Regions from separate parts of the Streptomyces sp. NPDC004732 genome, predicted to be linked through region 2. Evidence: riboswitches for the same ligand, from Rfam matches in the RefSeq annotation. Region 2 holds a riboswitch; each other region holds the start of a gene.

Region 1 (5,644 bases), on a different contig from region 2:
CGAGGACGAAGACTCCGGCACGGAATCGGGTGGCGTCCAGGCCGAGGACGGTGGCGCCCTCCTCACCGGCGAGGAGCAGGTCGAGGGGGCGGGCCATGGACATCAGGAGGGCCGTGCCGAGGACCAGGGTGACGCAGGGCAGGGCGAGCATGTCCCAGCGGGCACTGCCGAGGCCGCCGAGCGTCCAGTACAGGACCTCCTTGAGGTGGTCCGCGCTGTCGGCGGTGACCAGGATGAGGCTGGTCAGCGCGGTCAGGATGTACGAGACGGCGACGCCCGCGAGGATCAGCCTGCCGGTGGCGAAGCCGCCGCCTCCGCTGCGGGCCAGGGCGTAGACGAGGACCAGTGAGATCAGGGCGCCCGCGAAGGAGGCGGCCGGGATGGTGACGCTGGTCGACAGGGCGGCGCCGAGGCCGAAGACGGAGCCGAGCACGATCGCGCTGACCGCGCCGACGGAGGCGCCCGAGGAGACGCCGAGCAGGAAGGGGTCGGCGAGGGGGTTGCGGACGAGGGCCTGGAGGACGGTGCCGATGACGGCGAGTCCTGCGCCGACGGTGGCGCCGAGGATGACTCTCGGGAGTCGCACGTCCAGGACGATGGTGCGGAACGGGGAGGGGTCCGCCCTTCCCGTCAGGATCTCGACGACCTGGGCCGTCGGGATCCTGACGGAGCCCAGGGCGAGCCCGGCGAGCGTCGCGGCGGCGAGGGCGACGGTGAGCACCGTCAGGACGGCGAGGCGCCGCCCCCCTGAGCTCCGCCGATCGCCCTTCGGGCTCGTCCTCAAACGCCGGACGGGCTGGATCTCCCGCACTCTCTGCGCGCTCACAGCTGCGCCGCCAGCTTCCTCACCGCCTCGGGTGCTCGTACTCCGGTGACCATGTCCGAGAGCGGCAGCACCGCGAAGCTCTTGTTCTTGACGGCGGGGACGTCCTGGAGGGCCGGGTCGTCGAGGAGGCGCTTCTTCTTCTGGGCGACGGTCGTGGCGCCGTAGTCGAGGATCAGGATCGTCTCGGGCCTGTTCTTCACGACGGACTCCCAGGACGCGTCGCTGAAGGACTTGTCCACGTCGGCGAAGACGTTGCGGCCGCCCGCCCGCTTGATGATGTCGTTGCCGATGCCGCGGCCGCCCGCGGTGAACGCGGTCTTGTCGCCGCTGTCGTAGACGAAGACGGAGCGGGGCTTCTTGCCCTTCGACTTCTCGGCGGTGGCGGCGAGTTCGCGCTGTGCGCCGCTCACCCACTTGTCCGCGCGGGCCCGCACCCCGAAGGTGGAGCCGACCTCGCGGACCTCGCGGTAGACGTCATCCATGGAGACGGGCCGCTTCGCGCAGCCCTCGACGTTGAGGCGGCTCTCGATGCCGGACTTGGCGAGCGCGGAGCGGCTGCGGCCGTCGCCCGCGAGGAAGGCGCTCGCGTATCCGCCGTACACGTAGTCGGGGTTGGCGGCGAGCAGCTTCTCGTAGGAGGGGTACTCCTTGGCGACGACGGGGATGGAGTCGTACGCCTTCTCATACTGCGGCAGGACCTTGTCGTCGAGGTACGCCGTGCCCGCGAGGTGGTCCTTGAGGCCGAGTTCCAGCATCACTTCGGTGGCGTGCTGGTTCATGGTGACGGCGCGCTTCGGGGGTGCGTCGTACGTCGTCTTCACACCGCAGTTGGTGACGGTGTACGGAAATCCGGCGGCCTTGGCCGCGGTCTTCCCGTCACCGCCCGCATCGCCCGAGTCAGACGAGGAGCACGCGGCGAGCGGGACGAGCAGTGCGGCCGCGGCGAGCGCGCGTATGCCGGTGTGGCGGGACATGGCTGAACTGCCTCCTCCAGGGGATTTCCGCGTCCCCTGCGTTGCATGGAGGAGGACGGCAGGTCAGTTCCTGACTCCCCCGCCCCGGCTTCGGAGTGGGGTCACAGTGGCGGGACCGTGCCGGTTTCGCACCGGCTTCCTGGCTCCTGCCGCCCTCTTGAGTAAAGCTCAGTATGCCTCGACGACCTTTACTTCTTCCTCGGCGACCTCGCCGTCCACGATCCGGTAGGAGCGGAACTGGAAGGGGCCCGCGTCGTCGGTGTCCGCCGTGGAGACCAGGACGTAGTGCGCGCCGGGCTCGTTGGCGTAGGTGATGTCGGTGCGCGAGGGGTACGCCTCGGTGGCGGTGTGCGAGTGGTAGACGATCACCGGCTCCTCGTCGCGGTCGTCCATCTCGCGGTAGAGCTTGAGCAGGTCACCCGAGTCGAACTCGTAGAACGTGGGCGAGCGGGCGGCGTTCAGCATCGGGATGAACCGCTCGGGACGTCCGGTGCCCTCCGGGCCCGCGACCACGCCGCACGCCTCGTCGGGGTGGTCCTGGCGCGCGTGCGCGACGATCTGGTCGTGGAGGGCCTGGGTGATGGTCAGCATGGCAGCCAGGATAAGCAGAGGGGCCCGCGCGTACCGAAGTGTGGTACGCGCGGGCCCGAATGCTGGACAGTGGCCTTGGGGAGCCTCAGTCCTTGGAGAGGGAGTCGTCCGAGGAGACCCCGCCGGAGACGCCGATCTTGCGCTTGTCGAAGGCCGCGGCCTCCGGGTTGCGGCTCTTGAGGATCAGGTAGGAGACCGTCAGGATCGCGGCCCAGACCGGAGCGGCGTACAGCGAGATCCGCGCGTCCTTGTCGACGCCCATCATCACGATGACCATGCCGATGAAGAGCAGGGCGAACCAGCTGGTGTACGGGGCGCCCGGGGCCCGGAAGGTGGACTGCGGCAGCTCGCCGCGGTCGGCCTTGCGGCGGTAGCGGATCTGGCAGGCCAGGATCATGATCCAGGCCCACATGCCGGAGATGGTCGCGAAGGAGACGACGTAGTTGAACGCCTCGCCCGGCCACTGGTAGTTGATCCAGACGCCGACCAGCATGAACGCGGCGGAGGCCGTGGTGCCGATCAGCGGCAGGCCGTTCTTCGTGAGCTTGGTGAAGAACTTGGGGCCCTGGCCGTTCATCGCCAGGTCGCGCAGCATGCGTCCGGTGGAGTACATGCCGGAGTTGCAGGAGGAGAGCGCGGCGGTGAGGACCACGAAGTTCACGATCGCGGCGCCGACGCCGAGACCCATCTCCTCGAAGGCCGCGACGAACGGCGAGACGCCGGGCTTGAAGGAGGTCCACGGGACGACCGACAGGATCATGATGAGCGCGCCGACGTAGAAGACGGCGATGCGCCACGGCACGGTGTTGATGGCCTTGGGCAGGACGGTCTTCGGGTCCTTGGACTCGCCCGCGGTGACGCCGACCAGCTCGACGGCGAGGAAGGCGAACATCACGATCTGCAGGGTCATCAGCGTGGAGCCGATGCCGTTGGGGAAGAAACCGCCCTGGTTCCACAGGTGGGCCACGGTGGCGGTGTCACCGGCGTCGGAGAAGCCGATGGTGAGGATGCCGACGCAGATCAGGATCATGCCGATGATGGCGGTGACCTTGACCATCGAGAACCAGAACTCGAGCTCACCGAAGAGCTTCACGGAGATGAGGTTCGCGCCGTACAGGATGACGGTGAAGACCAGCGCGTAGGCCCATTGCGGGAATGAGTCGTGGGTCCAGTACTGCATGTACTGGGCGGCCGCGGTCACTTCGGTGATGCCGGTGACGACCCAGAAGAGCCAGTACGTCCAGCCGGTCACGAATCCGAAGAACGGGCCCATGAACTCGCGTGCGTACTCCGAGAAGGAGCCGGACACGGGCCGGTACATGAGGAGCTCGCCGAGCGCCCGCATGATGAAGAAGATGACGAGGCCCGCGATGGCGTACGCCAGGATGAGGCTCGGTCCGGCCTTGTGGATGGCCTTGCCCGCGCCGAGGAACAGGCCGGTGCCGATGGCACCGCCGATCGCGATCATCTGGATCTGCCGGGCTCCGAGCCCGCGCTGGTATCCCTCGCCCTCGCCGGACGAGCCGTGCACGACCCCATTGCCGTCGTGCCCGTCGTGGTGCTCTTCGACCTGCACTGAGGTCATGGTGACGCCTTTCTCCATGCTGATCCGCGCCCGCACATCTGCGTTGTGGCTGCGGATCAGGTCCTGATCCCCCCGGATATGGATGGAGTGCTACCGGCGGTCTGCCGGCTGAAGCGCCCTCGGCGACATGGGTGGCGTCGCCGAGCGGTCGTGAAGATTTATCACGGTGGCAACAGTGAGGGAATGAGCCACTTGTGGTGCACACCACAAGGAGAAGCGGACAAAGCGCCCTTGACACCGCAAAGTCGGGCAATGACTTGACGGGATCGTTATCCGGATTTGAGGCTCCGCTGAGCGAACCACCCGCGGAGCGGATGGAACCTGTCTACTACAACAAATTTCGCTGCATTCTGCACGGATTCCTGCCCGGAATCAGTCCAGCAACGTCCCGACCAGCGTTTCCTGCAGTCCGCCGAGCCAGAGATAGGCCATCACCATCGGCTTGCGGGGGTCGGAATCCGGCAGCCGGTAGAGCAGATCGGCGTCGTCTTCGTCGCTCACCTCGAGCCGCGTGCCGATCGCGAGGCGGAGGTCGTTGAGGGCGCCCAGCCAGTTCCGGGACTCCTCGACCGACAGTTTCAGGACAGCTCCGCCCTCGCCCGACGACGTCATCGCGTCCAGCGAGCGGATCACGACCAGGGCGTCGTCACGCTTCTTGGCCCGGAGGTCATTCTCTGTGAACCGCCGGAATTCCGCCGAATACGCCCGCAGTTCGTCCGCGTCGCTCGCGCCGTTCTCGCTGCCCGGACCGCCGTACGCATCGGGCAGCAGACGCTGCATCACCGGATCGGCGGGCGGCTCGCTCGGGCCTTCGGCGAAGAGCTCCGCGAGCGGGTCGTCGGAGACCTCACCGCCGGGGCCCGGCCCGATCAGCTCCAGGAGCTGCACGGCGAGGGAGCGGATGATCGAGATCTCGACCTCGTCGAGCGCGACGGCGGCGCCGCCGCCGGGGATCGCTTCGAATTGTCCTGGCATCAGATGCGTCGCTACTTCCGGTCCGCTGCTTCCGGTCCGCTACTTGCGGTCCTGCTGAAGGGTGGCCCACAACCCGTACCCGTGCATGGCCTGTACGTCGCGCTCCATCTCCTCGCGGCTGCCGCTGGAGACGACGGCGCGGCCCTTCTGGTGGACGTCCATCATCAGCTTCGTGGCCTTCTCCTTCGAGTACCCGAAGTACGTCTGGAACACATACGTCACGTAACTCATCAAATTGACCGGGTCGTTGTGCACCAGGGTGATCCAGGGGACGTCCGGCTCGGGGACGACGAGCGCCTCTTCGTCCGATTCCGGGCGTGTGATCTCTGCGGGAGCCGTACTCACCTGCCCCATGCTGCCACTCCGAGGGGGCCCTCGCACAAATGGCCTCTGGCGCGCCCCAAGAAATCGTCAGAGTGACGAGATTGGGGGTAGCATCCCTCGTATGAACACAGCGGACCTTGGCCTGCCGGTGGATGTTCCGTCGACAGCGCTCTTCACGGACCAGTACGAGCTGACGATGCTGCAGGCCGCGCTGAAGGCCGGCACCGGCGACCGGCGCTCCGTCTTCGAGGTCTTCACCCGCAGACTCCCCGAGGGCCGACGCTACGGAGTGGTGGCCGGAACGGGCCGGGTCCTGGACGCCGTGGAGAACTTCCGCTTCGACGCCGACGTCATCGGCTTCCTGCGCGA
Region 2 (5,644 bases):
GGTCTGGAGCCACCTCGAAACGGGTTTCCTGGCCGATCTCGCCCGGGCCGGAGTCCGGCCCGAGGACGTGGACGTCGTGATCAACACGCACCTCCACGTCGACCACGTCGGCTGGAACACCCGCCTGGACGGCCGACAGTGGGTCCCCACGTTCCCCAACGCCACCTACCTGATGCCCAAGGACGACTTCGACTTCTGGAACCCCGAGAACGGCCATCAGCCGCTCCTCGGCCGCGGCAACCAGAACGTCTTCGAGGACAGCGTGGCCCCCGTCCACCGGGCAGGCCTGACCCGCTTGTGGGAGAACAGCCACCGGATCGACGCGAACCTGCGCCTGGACACGGCTCCCGGGCACACCCCCGGCTCCTCGGTGCTGACCCTCACCTCCGGCACGGACCGTGCGGTGTTCGTCGGCGACATGCTGCACAGCCCGGTTCAGATCCTGGAGCCGGACGCCAACAGCTGCTTCTGCGAGAACCCCGCCGAAGCCCGCGCCACCCGCCGCAAGGTGTTGGGCTGGGCCGCCGACAACAGCGCCCTCGTGATCCCGGCCCACCTGGGCGGCCACGGCGCCACCGAAGTCGTACGCGACGGCAGCACCTTCGCCATCAAGGGCTGGGCGCCCTTCGCCCCGTACACCGAACAGCGCTGAAGCCCGCGGAAAGGCACAAGAAATGAACCACCATCCCGAACCCGTCGTGACCACCGCGCAGGGAGCCGTCCGCGGCCTGCGCCGACAGGACGGCACTGCCGCCTTCCTGAACATCCCGTACGCCGCCCCGCCCCGCGGAGCCGACCGGTTCGCCCCGCCCCGGCCGCACGAGCCCTGGGCGGGCCTACGGGACGCCACGGTCCGCGGACCCAACGCGCCGCAGTCCGAGCGCAAGCTCGGCAGCATCGACTTGGCCCCCTACTTCGGCACCGGCTGGAGCCGTGGAGAGGACTACCTCACCGTCGACGTCCGGACGCCCGCCGCCGCGCGGAGCGACCTGCCGGTCATGGTGTTCGTGCACGGCGGCGGATTCGTCGCCGGTTCGACGCGGTCCGCGCTGTACGACGGGTCGGCCTTCGCCCGTGACGGCGTCGTCCTCGTCACGCTCAACTACCGGCTCGGCATCGCCGGTTTCCTCGATCTGCCCGGGGCCTCCGCCAACCGCGGCCTGCTCGACGTCGTCGGCGCGCTGCGCTGGGTCCAGGAGAACATCGGGGGCTTCGGCGGTGACCCGGGCAACGTCACGCTCTTCGGCCAGTCGGCCGGTGCCACCATCGTCGGCGGCGTCCTCGCCGCCCCCGAGGCCGCCGGACTGTTCCGCAGGGCGATCGTGCAGAGCGGCAGCGGCCTGGGCGCGTTCAGCCCCGAGCAGGCTGCCCGTGTTACCTCCGCGGCCGCCGGGGTCCTGGGCGTCGAGCCGCACGTGGACGCCTTCGCGGACATCTCCGACGAACGACTGGTGGCGGCGGCCACCAGGCTCGCGGGCATCGACCTGCGGACCGCCACCCACCACGACCCGCTGATCGGCCTCAGCCTCTTCAGCCTCGTCCTGGACATCCAGCCCGCCGAAGCCGTCGCCACCGGACACGGCTCCGACGTCGACCTGCTCATCGGCACCAACACCGAAGAGGGCCGCCTCTACCTGGTCCCCGTGGACAAATACGCCACCTCCACGGCCAAGGACCTGGACGACACGGCGGCGCGCTCGCACCCGAACCCGACGCGGCTCGTGGAGACGTACCGCAGGACACGTCCCGAGGCGTCGTTCGGCGAACTGCGCTCCGCCGTCATGGGCGACGCGCTGTTCGGCGCGGGCACCCGCGCCCTGGCCGCCGCCCACGCCGCCCACCCCGGCTCCGCGACCTTCGCCTACGAGTTCGCCTGGCGTTCGCACGCCCTGGACGGAGAACTCGGCGCCACGCACGCGGTCGAGCTGCCCTTCGTCTTCGATCTCACGCATCTGCCGCAACTGCACGGCCCCGCCGCCCTGCTCGGCCCGGACAAGCCCCCGGCGGATCTCGCGGACCGCATGCACCAGACCTGGATCCGGTTCGCCACTACCGGCGACCCCGGCTGGGATCCGTACGACACCGAGCGCAGGGCCACGATGCGCATCGACGCGGAGTGGCAGCAGATCGACGACCCGCACGGCCAGGAACGCCAGGCCTGGAGCTGACCCGACGCGCCCTCAGGCAGGGACGAAGACGTCCTCGTGGGCCCCGTCGAGGATGAATCCGTTGTCGAAGCGGACCCGCACGCTCACGCGCGGCCCCCGTTCCTGGAAGGCGGTCCACGCGGGTTCCAGGGAGCCGACCTTCTCTTCGAGCTGCCTCCTGCTCTCCGTGGGCATCTCGCGCCCGAAGGAGTCGAGCAGCGACTTGAGCCGCTCGTACTCGCGCACGTCGTCGCTCTCGTCCTGGTGGCCGACCACCTGCTCGACGGTCCCGCCGGTGCCCGCCGCCAGGGACAGGAACCCGACGACGACGCCCGCCACCTCGGCCGAATCGCTCAGCCGGGTGTCCTCCGCAAGGACCACCCGCTGGCCTTCCTTCAGAGTCATCTGCTCCCCATCTCCCCTGCGTCCGCGCGGTGCAGGAACGCCTCGACGAGGCGGTCGGTGAAAGCCTGGTCGACGGGTTCCGCCGTCACCAGGACACGGTGGTAGACCGGCCCCACGAGCTGGTCGATCTCCGCAGCCATGTCGAGCCCGGCGGCGAGCTGGCCGCGTTCCACCGCGCGTTCCAGCGGGAGCCGGTCGCGTCGGCGCTGTTCGTCGAGGTACCCGGACCGCAGGGCGGCGGCGAACGCGGGATCGTGCTGGGCGTGCCCGATGAGGGCCTTGAAGACGGCGCCCGCGTCGGACCGGGTGAGGAACAGGGCCAGTTGGCGCAGGTGGGCGCGGAGGTCCGGGGCCAGGTCGCCGTGGTCCGGCGGGACCAGGGCCTCGGCCGCGTCCTGGAGGAAGGCGTCCAGGAGGACGTCGGTCTTGGTCTTCCACCAGCGGTAGACGGTCTGCTTGGCGACACCCGCCCGGGCGGCGATGCCCTCGATGGTGACGCCGGTGAAGCCCTTCTCGACCAAGAGGTCGTCGGCCGCCTCAAGCACTGCCTGCCGGGCCTGTTCGCTGCGGCCGTGCCTGTTGCCGTGGTGGCGTGCCGCCGGTTCCGGCCCGGCCGCCGCGGCGGCCGTACTTCCTCGTCCCATGTCTGCCTCCTGGGGTCAGAGTAGGCCAGAACCTCTAGGCGCTACGCAACGGTGCGTCTAGCCTAGGCTCCATGACACCCACCAACACCCTCGAAGATCCCCGCGTCGTCTCCGCCCTCGACCGGATGTTCCGGCACGCCGAGCGGGACGAGGAGACCAGCAGGCGGATCCGGGCGGCGTGGCCCCAGGGTTCCGCGCCCCTCGGCCCGCAGGAGCAGGCCGACGCCAAGGCGGAGGTGTACATGCCGATTTCCGCTCAGGGCGGCCGCCTCCTCTACAACCTGATCAGGGCCACCCGTCCCGCCACCGTCGTCGAGTTCGGCACGTCCTTCGGCATCTCGACGCTCCATCTCGCCGCAGCGGTGCGCGACAACGGGACGGGGCGGGTGATCAGTACGGAACTGAGTGCCGCCAAGGCCGCGGCCGCCCGCCGGACGTTCACCGAGACGGGCCTCGACGACCTGATCACCGTCCTCGAAGGGGACGCCCGCGAGACCCTCGCCGCAGTCGACGGCTCCGCGGACTTCGTCCTCCTCGACGGCTGGAAGGACCTGTGCCTGCCCGTCCTGCGACTCCTCGAACCACGCCTCGCGCCCGGCACCCTCGTCATCGCCGACGACGTCGACCTGGCGGACCTCGCGCCCTACCTCGACTACGTCCGCGACTCCCGGAACGGCTACCAGAGCGTCACATTCCCCGTGGAGGACGGGATGGAGATCAGCTGCCGCCTCTAGGGGCGGGGCGGGCCCAGAGCCGTGGGCCCAAAGTCACTGCCTCAGGGCCGAACGTCACCCAAGATGTTGTGCCCGGCATGTCGCCCATGACACCAGATGTAGTGTTTCGGCAGTCGGTTCGGCGGGCGCTCACGGGCGTCCGCCGAGGCAACTGGGAACCCGGTGCGATTCCGGGGCTGCCCCGCAACGGTGAGCGGCCGCACAGCGGCCCGAGCCCGATACCTGCCGACCGCCCCCGCGCACATCGGCGCGGCGGGACTCCTTTCCGTACTGCCTCGTGGGAGGGCCGACGTGACGCAGATCGACGCCGTGGACTCGGTGACCGAATATCTCGACCGCAGCGACTGGCGGGTGAACGCCAACGCGAACCAGGGCTATTCGCTGGGCGGACTGATCCTCAACACCGCAGGGAAGGTCGTCGCCAACTACTGGCTCGACCAGGTGTATCCCGAGGCGGTGGGCCGCGCGCACCGGGAGGGCGACCTCCACATCCACGACCTGGACATGCTGTCCGGCTACTGCGCGGGCTGGTCGCTGCGCACCCTGCTGACCGAGGGCTTCAACGGAGTGCCGGGGCGGGTCGACTCCGCGCCGCCCCGGCACTTCTCCTCCGCCGTCGGCCAGATCGTCAACTTCCTCGGCACCCTGCAGAACGAATGGGCGGGCGCCCAGGCGTTCAGCTCCTTCGACACCTACATGGCCCCTTTCGTACGCCAGGACTCCCTGTCGTACGCGGAGGTCCACCAACACGTGCAGGAGCTGGTGCACAACCTCAACGTCCCGTCCCGCTGGGGCACCCAGACGCCGTTCACCAACCTCACCTTCGACTGGACGTGCCCGCCGGACCTGCGGGACCAGGTGCCGGTCATCGGCGGGCGGGAGGCGGACTTCACGTACGGGGAGCTCCAGGCCGAGATGGACCTGATCAACCGCGCGTACATCGACGTGATGACGGCCGGGGACGCGACGGGGCGGGTGTTCACCTTCCCCATCCCCACCTACAACATCACCGCCGACTTCCCCTGGGAGAGCGAGAACGCCGAGCGGCTGTTCGCCATGACCGCGAAGTACGGGCTGCCGTACTTCCAGAACTTCATCAACTCCGATCTCGCACCGCACCAGATCCGCTCGATGTGCTGCCGCCTCCAGCTGGACCTCACCGAACTGCTCAAGCGCGGCAACGGATTGTTCGGCAGCGCCGAGCAGACCGGCTCGCTGGGCGTCGTCACCCTCAACTGCGCCCGGCTCGGCCACCTGCACGCCGACGACGAGCGCGGCCTCTTCCGCGCCCTCGACCGGCTGCTCGGGCTCGCCAGGGACAGCCTGGAGATCAAGCGCGTCACCGTCCAGGACCTGATCGACGGCGGCCTCTACCCGTACACCAAGCGCTACCTCGGAACCCTGCGCAACCACTTCTCGACGATCGGCGTGAACGGGATCAACGAAATGATCCGGAACTTCACGCATGACGCCCACGACATCACCACCCCCGAAGGGCACGCCCTCGCCGTCCGGCTGCTCACGCACGTACGGGAGCGGATGGTGGAGTTCCAGGAGCGGACGGGCCACCTCTACAACCTGGAGGCCACCCCGGCCGAGGGAACGACCTACCGGTTCGCCAAGGAGGACAGGCGCCGCTTCCCTGGCATCCTGCAGGCCGGCACGGACGACCGGCCCTACTACACCAACTCCTCGCAGCTGCCCGTCGGATGGA
Region 3 (5,644 bases), on a different contig from region 2:
CCGCCCGACAGGGTCGCGATGGGGCGGTCGCGAAGACCGGCGAGGCCGAGCAGGTCCAGGGTCTCCTCGACGCGTCGGCGCATCACGTCGGGGGCGAGGCCCAGTGACTCCATGCCGTACGCCAGCTCGTCCTCGACGGTGTCGGTCACGAAGTGCGAGAGCGGGTCCTGGCCCACGGTGCCGACGACGTCGGCGAGTTCGCGGGGCTTGTGCGTGCGGGTGTCGCGGCCCGCCACGGTCACGCGGCCGCGCAGGGTGCCGCCCGTGAAGTGCGGCACGAGACCGCTCACGGTGCCGAGCAGCGTCGACTTGCCGACCCCGGAAGGGCCGACGAGCAGCACCAACTCGCCCTCGGGGACGTCGAGATCGACCCCCTGGACGGTCGGCAGGGGTGCCCCGTCGTAGGTCACCGAGACGTCCTCGAAGCGGATCATGAGGTCTCCTCGGAAGCGGCGGGGGAGGTGCGAGAGGCAGGAGAGACAGGAGAGATAGGAGAGGCGGGGGAGTCGGCGGGGACCGGTGCCACGAAGGCGGGCAGCAGGCCGAGCAGGACCGCGGCCGCGGGCCACAGCGGCAGCGTCGGCGCGGTCAGCGGCACGACTCCGGGGTGCAGCGCGGCGGGGTCGTACGACGCGGCCCAGATCATCAGGCCCGCCACCGCCACCCCGGACCCGGCGACCAGCCAGGCCCGCACGCCCCACGGATCGGGCCGGTAGCGGGTGCGCACCGAGCGGCGGCCGCCCAGCCGCAGCCCCGCGAGCGCGGCGAGCAGCCCGACGGCCAGGGCGGGCAGACCGTACGACGCGCCCTGCGCGGTCAGCAGTCCGTACGTCCCCACACAGACGCCCATGAGACCGCCGAGCGTCAGCGCGGTCGTCGCCCTGCGGACCCCGGCGGGAACGGGGGTGGTGCGCCCGAAGCCCCGCGCGTCCATGGCGGCGGCCAGCGAGACCGACCGCTCAAGCGCGCCCTCCAGGACGGGAAGCCCGACCTGCAGCAGTCCACGTACGCCCTTGTCCGGCCGCCCGCGCAGCCGCCGCGCCGCCCGCAGCCGCTGCACGTCGGTGATCAGGTTCGGCGCGAACGTCATCGCCACGACGACGGCGACCCCGACCTCGTACAGCGCGCCCGGCAGCGACTTCAGCAGCCGGGACGGACTGGCCAGCGCGTTCGCGGCGCCGACGCAGATCAGCAGACCGGCCAGCCTGATCCCGTCGTACAGCGCGAAGGCCAGGCCCTCCGCCGTCACCCGGCCGCCGATCCGCACGCCCTTCGCCCAGTCGGGCAGCGGCACCTCGGGCAGCGTCACGACGATGTGCGTGCCGGGGATCGGCGAGCCGAGCACGATCGCGAAGACCAGCCGGATCGCGATGACCACCAGACCCAGCTTCACGAACGCGCCGTACGACTTCGCCCACGGCGCCGACGTCCGCCGCGCCGCCACCACATAGCCCGCGACCCCGATCAGCATCCCGATCAGCAGCGGATTGGTGGTGCGCGACGCCGCGGTGCCGAGGCCGATGGCCCACACCCACCAGGCGCCCGGGTGCAGCGCGTTGCTGCGGTGCGCCTCGGGGGCGAGGCGGCGCCGCAGAAGGGCGGGCGCGCCGTTGCCGTGGTCCGTCATGGTGCTGTCCGTGTCGTCGCGTCGTGGTGGCGTGGTGGCGTGGTGTCGTCGTGTCGCCTCTGGTCAGGGCCCCGCGTCAGCCGCGGCGACGCCGGGCCTGCCAGATCCCGGCACCGCCGAGCAGCGCGACGGCGGCGATCCCGGCGATCAGACCGACCGAGGGCCCGCCGTCGCCGTCACCGTTGTCGGGGTCCGCCTGCGCGTCGGTGGTCGCGGTCTTCTTGCCGCTCGGGTCCCCGTCGCCGGAGACCTGCTCGCCGCAGCCCGACTTCGGATAGCCGTCGATGGCGCACAGCAGCGCCTTGTTGTCGTAGCGCAGCGGCTTGGCGACGGCGGCGAGGGCCTCCGCGCTGGTGGCGTCCTCGGCGACCTGCGCGCAGGCGGTGCGCGGCTTCGGCGGCCGCTCGCCGCCGGGGGCGTCGCCCGCCGTGCCGAAGTCGACGACGAGGCCGACGCGCTTCTGGCCGTCCTTCGCCGGGGTGTCCTTGCAGAGGTCCGCGAAGTCGGCGGGGCCGCGGGGCTTCGCGGAGTCCTTCGAGTCGTCGGAGACCGAGAAGCGGAAGCCCTGCACGTCGCCGTCCTCGGGGGTCGCGGTGCCGGGCCCCTGGGTGGCGTACGTCCACTGCTCGCCGTCCCGCTCCCAGAACGACCAGTAGCGGTAACCGGCGGCCTGGGCGGGCGCGGCGGCGAGGGCGCACAGCAGCGCGGCGAGGAACGCCACGACCACCGGGCGCCCGCGCCGCACACGGCCCCGTGTCACTGCTTCTTCTTGCGGTTGCCGCTGTACAGGAAGCCGATGCCGATGCCCGCGACCATGCCGACGCCGATGATCCACCAGACGCTGACGCCGCCGTCGTCGTCCTTCTCGTCCGCGTCCGACGCGGACGGGGACTTCGACGCGGTCTCCGGGGCCGGGCCCGTGGCGTTCAGCTGCTTGACGAGGTCGGCGCCGCCGAAGTCGCGCGGGTCCATGCCTGCCGCGTGCGCGGCGAAGATCAGCTGGGAGTAGGCGGCGGGGCCCGACTGCTTCGCCCAGTCCGCGGAGTTCTTCGCGAGCCAGTCGGCGGACGCCTCGGCCCGCTCGCTCTGCCCGGCGGCGGCGAGGGCGAGCACGGAGTCGGCGGTGTTGCCGAAGTCCGGCTGGTCCGTGGAGCCCGGCATCGACGACATCAGGTGGTCGTCGGTCTTGCCGAGGGTGTCGAGCAGATAGCCCACGCCGTTGCCCGCGGCCTGCGCGGCGGTGTCCGGCTTCGCGCACTTGGGCGCGGCGGTCTCGGACTTCTTGGGGGCGGAGACGACGAGGCCCTTGCCGAGGCTGCCGAGCACACCGGCGGCGGTGGCGTCGGCGTTCGGCGAGAGCTTGCCGGACTTGGCGTCGGCGAGGCCGAACGCGCCGCCGTCCTTGTCGCAGTCCATGGCGAGCTTCGGCAGCGCGTCGTAGGCGGACTTGCCGTCCTGGGACTTCATCGCCGCCGGGTTCTGGCCCGCCGCGACGAGCGCGCCGACCACGATGCCGGTGGAGTTCGCGTCGCTGGGCAGCCCCGGGTTGTAGCCCCAGCCGCCGTCCTTGTTCTGTACGGACTTCAGCCAGTCGACGCTCTTCTTGACCGTCTTGTCCTGCTTGCCGAGCGCGGCGAGGGCCTGCACGGCGGCGGCGGTGGAGTTGCTGTCGACCGCCGTCTTGGAGTTGCAGGGCTCGGTGGCGTCCGCGCGGTACGCCGCGAAGCCGCCGCTCGCGCACTGCTGGCCGGTGAGCCAGTCCACCGCCTTCGCGGCGGGCTTGACGCCCTCGGTGTCCTGGGCGAGCAGGGCGTACGACTGGCGGAAGACACCGTCGAACTTGGGGTCGGTCTTGCCGTAGAGGCCCGAGGGGAGCGCGGCCGAGGGCGACGGCGTGTCGTCCGCGAAGGCGACCGGTGCTGCGGCCGGGCCGAACACGGCGACGGCGGCCAGAACCGCTGCGCTGCGACGAACGTTCATGATGCGGCGGGTTGCCTCTCCCTGCGGGGAGCGGGGCGGCACGGACCATGCGAGCACGGCTACCGGGCGGCTCCGGCTCCGTATACCTCGACGGTGCCGCTCATCGGGGGCCCCGATGAAGCGAGCCGGTCACGTTCCGCGCCGGGCATTCCGGCTCACGGGTCCCGAAGGTCGGGGCCCGTACACGGCTGCGGGTCAGCGCCGGATTCGCACCGGCTTCCCCCTTGGCGGACGTGAGGACGACGCGCTCACTCTACCGGCCGGTCCGCGCACCTCCCGGGTCACACCGCCACGAACGTGACCGGGTCGCTGCCCGGCACGGCCTCCGCGCGCCCCAGCTTGACCAGGCGCCGCACATGGGCCTCGGCCTCCGAGACGGCGATGGTGCGCGAGCCGTAGGGGATCTCGGCCCAGGGGCGGTTCCACTCCATGCGCTCGGCGATCTGCCAGGGGGTGAGGGGCTCGGCGAGCAGGGTGCGGAGTCCGGTCAGGCGCTCCTCGTGGTGGGTCAGGAGCTCGTGGACGCGGGCGGGCGCGTCGGTGAACGTGCGCTGGTGGGCGGGCAGGACCTCCGCGGGGCCGAGGCGGCCGACGCGTTCCAGGGAGTCCAGGTAGTCGCCGAGGGGATCGGTGACGGTCTCCGAATCGGGGTCCTCGTACAGGCCGATGTGCGGGGTGATGCCGGGCAGCAGGTGGTCGCCGGAGAAGAGGCGGCCGTTGCCGCGCAGGCCCGCCGGGTGGTCCTCCTCCAGATGGAGGCAGACGTGGCCCGGCGTGTGGCCGGGGGTCCAGATCGCGCGCAGGCGGCGGCCGGGCAGGGCGAGGAGCTCGCCGGGGGTGATGGAGCGGTCGGGGAGGGCGGGGGCGAGGCCGGGGAGCTTGCGGGGACGGCCCTCGTCGCGGGCCAGGACCAGCGGGGCGAGGTGGTCGGCGGGCGCGCCTGCGGCGGTGAGCTTGTCCACCAGGTACGCGTACCAGCGGTCCGGCGGGTTCGAGCGGGTGCGGCGGACCACGGACGCGTCCGCGTCGTGCATGGCGAGCCACGCCCCCGAGGCGTCCCGGACCTTGCCGGAGAGGCCGTGGTGGTCGGGGTGGTGGTGCGTGATGACGACGCCGTGCACGTCGGCGACCGCGACGCCGCAGGTGGCGAGCCCGGCGGTGAGGGTGTCCCAGGACGTCGGGTCGTCCCAGCCGGTGTCGACGAGGACCGGTCCCGCGTCGGTGTCCAGGAGGTGGACGAGGGTGAAGCCGAGGGGGTTGTCGGGGATCGGGACCTTGATGCTCCAGACGCCGCCGCCGTGCTCGATCACCGGCGGGTCCGTCACCTGCGGGGTCATGAGGGCCTCGTCTCTGTTCGCCGGGTGCCACCACTATAACTAGAACTAGTTCCAATAGTCGCCCAAGTCGACTGTCTGGAGGCTGTGTTACCCCTTCCGTCCGTGGACTCCACGAACTAGAACTGGTATCAGTTCTGAAACCGTGTCAGGAAACCGGGTCGGGAAACCGCGTCGGGAAGCGCTCCGCAGGAGGCAGTCAGCCATGACCGAGCTCGTGGAACACGGACAGCTGTTCATCGGCGGGGAGTTGGTCGACCCGCTCGGAAAGGACGTCATCGACGTCGTCTCTCCGCACACCGGAGAGGTCTTCGCCCGGGTGCCGCACGCGGCGCCCGCCGACGTGGACCGCGCCGTCGCCGCCGCCCGCAAGGCCTTCGAGCACGGTCCCTGGCCGCGGATGACCCTGGACGAACGCATCGAGATCATCGCGAAGATCAAGGACGGATTCGCGGTGCGCCACGAGGAGATCGCCCGCGTCATCAGCTCCGAGAACGGCACCCCCTACACGTCCAGCGTGATGGTGCAGGCCCTCGCCGCGATGATGGTGTGGGACGCGGCGATCACCGTGGCCCGTGACTTCCGGTACGAGGAGCAGCGCGACGGCGTCCTCGGCAAGCTGCTCGTCCGGCGCGAACCGGTGGGCGTCGTCGCGGCCGTCGTGCCCTGGAACGTCCCGCAGTTCACCGCCGCCGCCAAGCTG

Evidence for each region. A riboswitch is a leader RNA that binds a small molecule or an ion and turns the genes downstream of it on or off. The one in region 2 is predicted to bind cobalamin.
Region 1: another riboswitch for cobalamin. It lies ahead of ABZV77_RS33305 (ABC transporter substrate-binding protein); the one in region 2 lies ahead of ABZV77_RS15085 (ribonucleoside triphosphate reductase).
Region 3: another riboswitch for cobalamin. It lies ahead of ABZV77_RS26815 (prenyltransferase/squalene oxidase repeat-containing protein); the one in region 2 lies ahead of ABZV77_RS15085 (ribonucleoside triphosphate reductase).

What each region holds. Positions count from the first base shown of each region.
Region 1 is NZ_JBEXJR010000012.1:240,912-246,555, forward strand. Features, by position in the region: gene ABZV77_RS33300 (iron ABC transporter permease) at 1-784, opposite strand, end outside; gene ABZV77_RS33305 (ABC transporter substrate-binding protein) at 823-1,800, opposite strand; cobalamin riboswitch at 1,844-1,972, opposite strand; gene ABZV77_RS33310 (M67 family metallopeptidase) at 1,969-2,391, opposite strand; gene ABZV77_RS33315 (amino acid permease) at 2,477-3,976, opposite strand; gene ABZV77_RS33320 (DUF2017 domain-containing protein) at 4,349-4,951, opposite strand; gene clpS (ATP-dependent Clp protease adapter ClpS) at 4,991-5,305, opposite strand; gene ABZV77_RS33330 (nicotinate phosphoribosyltransferase) at 5,397-5,644, shown strand, end outside.
Region 2 is NZ_JBEXJR010000004.1:611,365-617,008, forward strand. Features, by position in the region: gene ABZV77_RS15060 (MBL fold metallo-hydrolase) at 1-652, shown strand, start outside; gene ABZV77_RS15065 (carboxylesterase family protein) at 675-2,168, shown strand; gene ABZV77_RS15070 (hypothetical protein) at 2,181-2,552, opposite strand; gene ABZV77_RS15075 (TetR/AcrR family transcriptional regulator) at 2,549-3,196, opposite strand; gene ABZV77_RS15080 (class I SAM-dependent methyltransferase) at 3,268-3,930, shown strand; cobalamin riboswitch at 4,028-4,175, shown strand; gene ABZV77_RS15085 (ribonucleoside triphosphate reductase) at 4,222-5,644, shown strand, end outside.
Region 3 is NZ_JBEXJR010000009.1:44,039-49,682, reverse strand. Features, by position in the region: gene ABZV77_RS26830 (ATP-binding cassette domain-containing protein) at 1-434, opposite strand, end outside; gene ABZV77_RS26825 (energy-coupling factor transporter transmembrane component T) at 431-1,627, opposite strand; gene ABZV77_RS26820 (SCO2322 family protein) at 1,704-2,387, opposite strand; gene ABZV77_RS26815 (prenyltransferase/squalene oxidase repeat-containing protein) at 2,384-3,607, opposite strand; cobalamin riboswitch at 3,730-3,864, opposite strand; gene ABZV77_RS26810 (MBL fold metallo-hydrolase) at 3,889-4,944, opposite strand; gene ABZV77_RS26805 (aldehyde dehydrogenase) at 5,147-5,644, shown strand, end outside.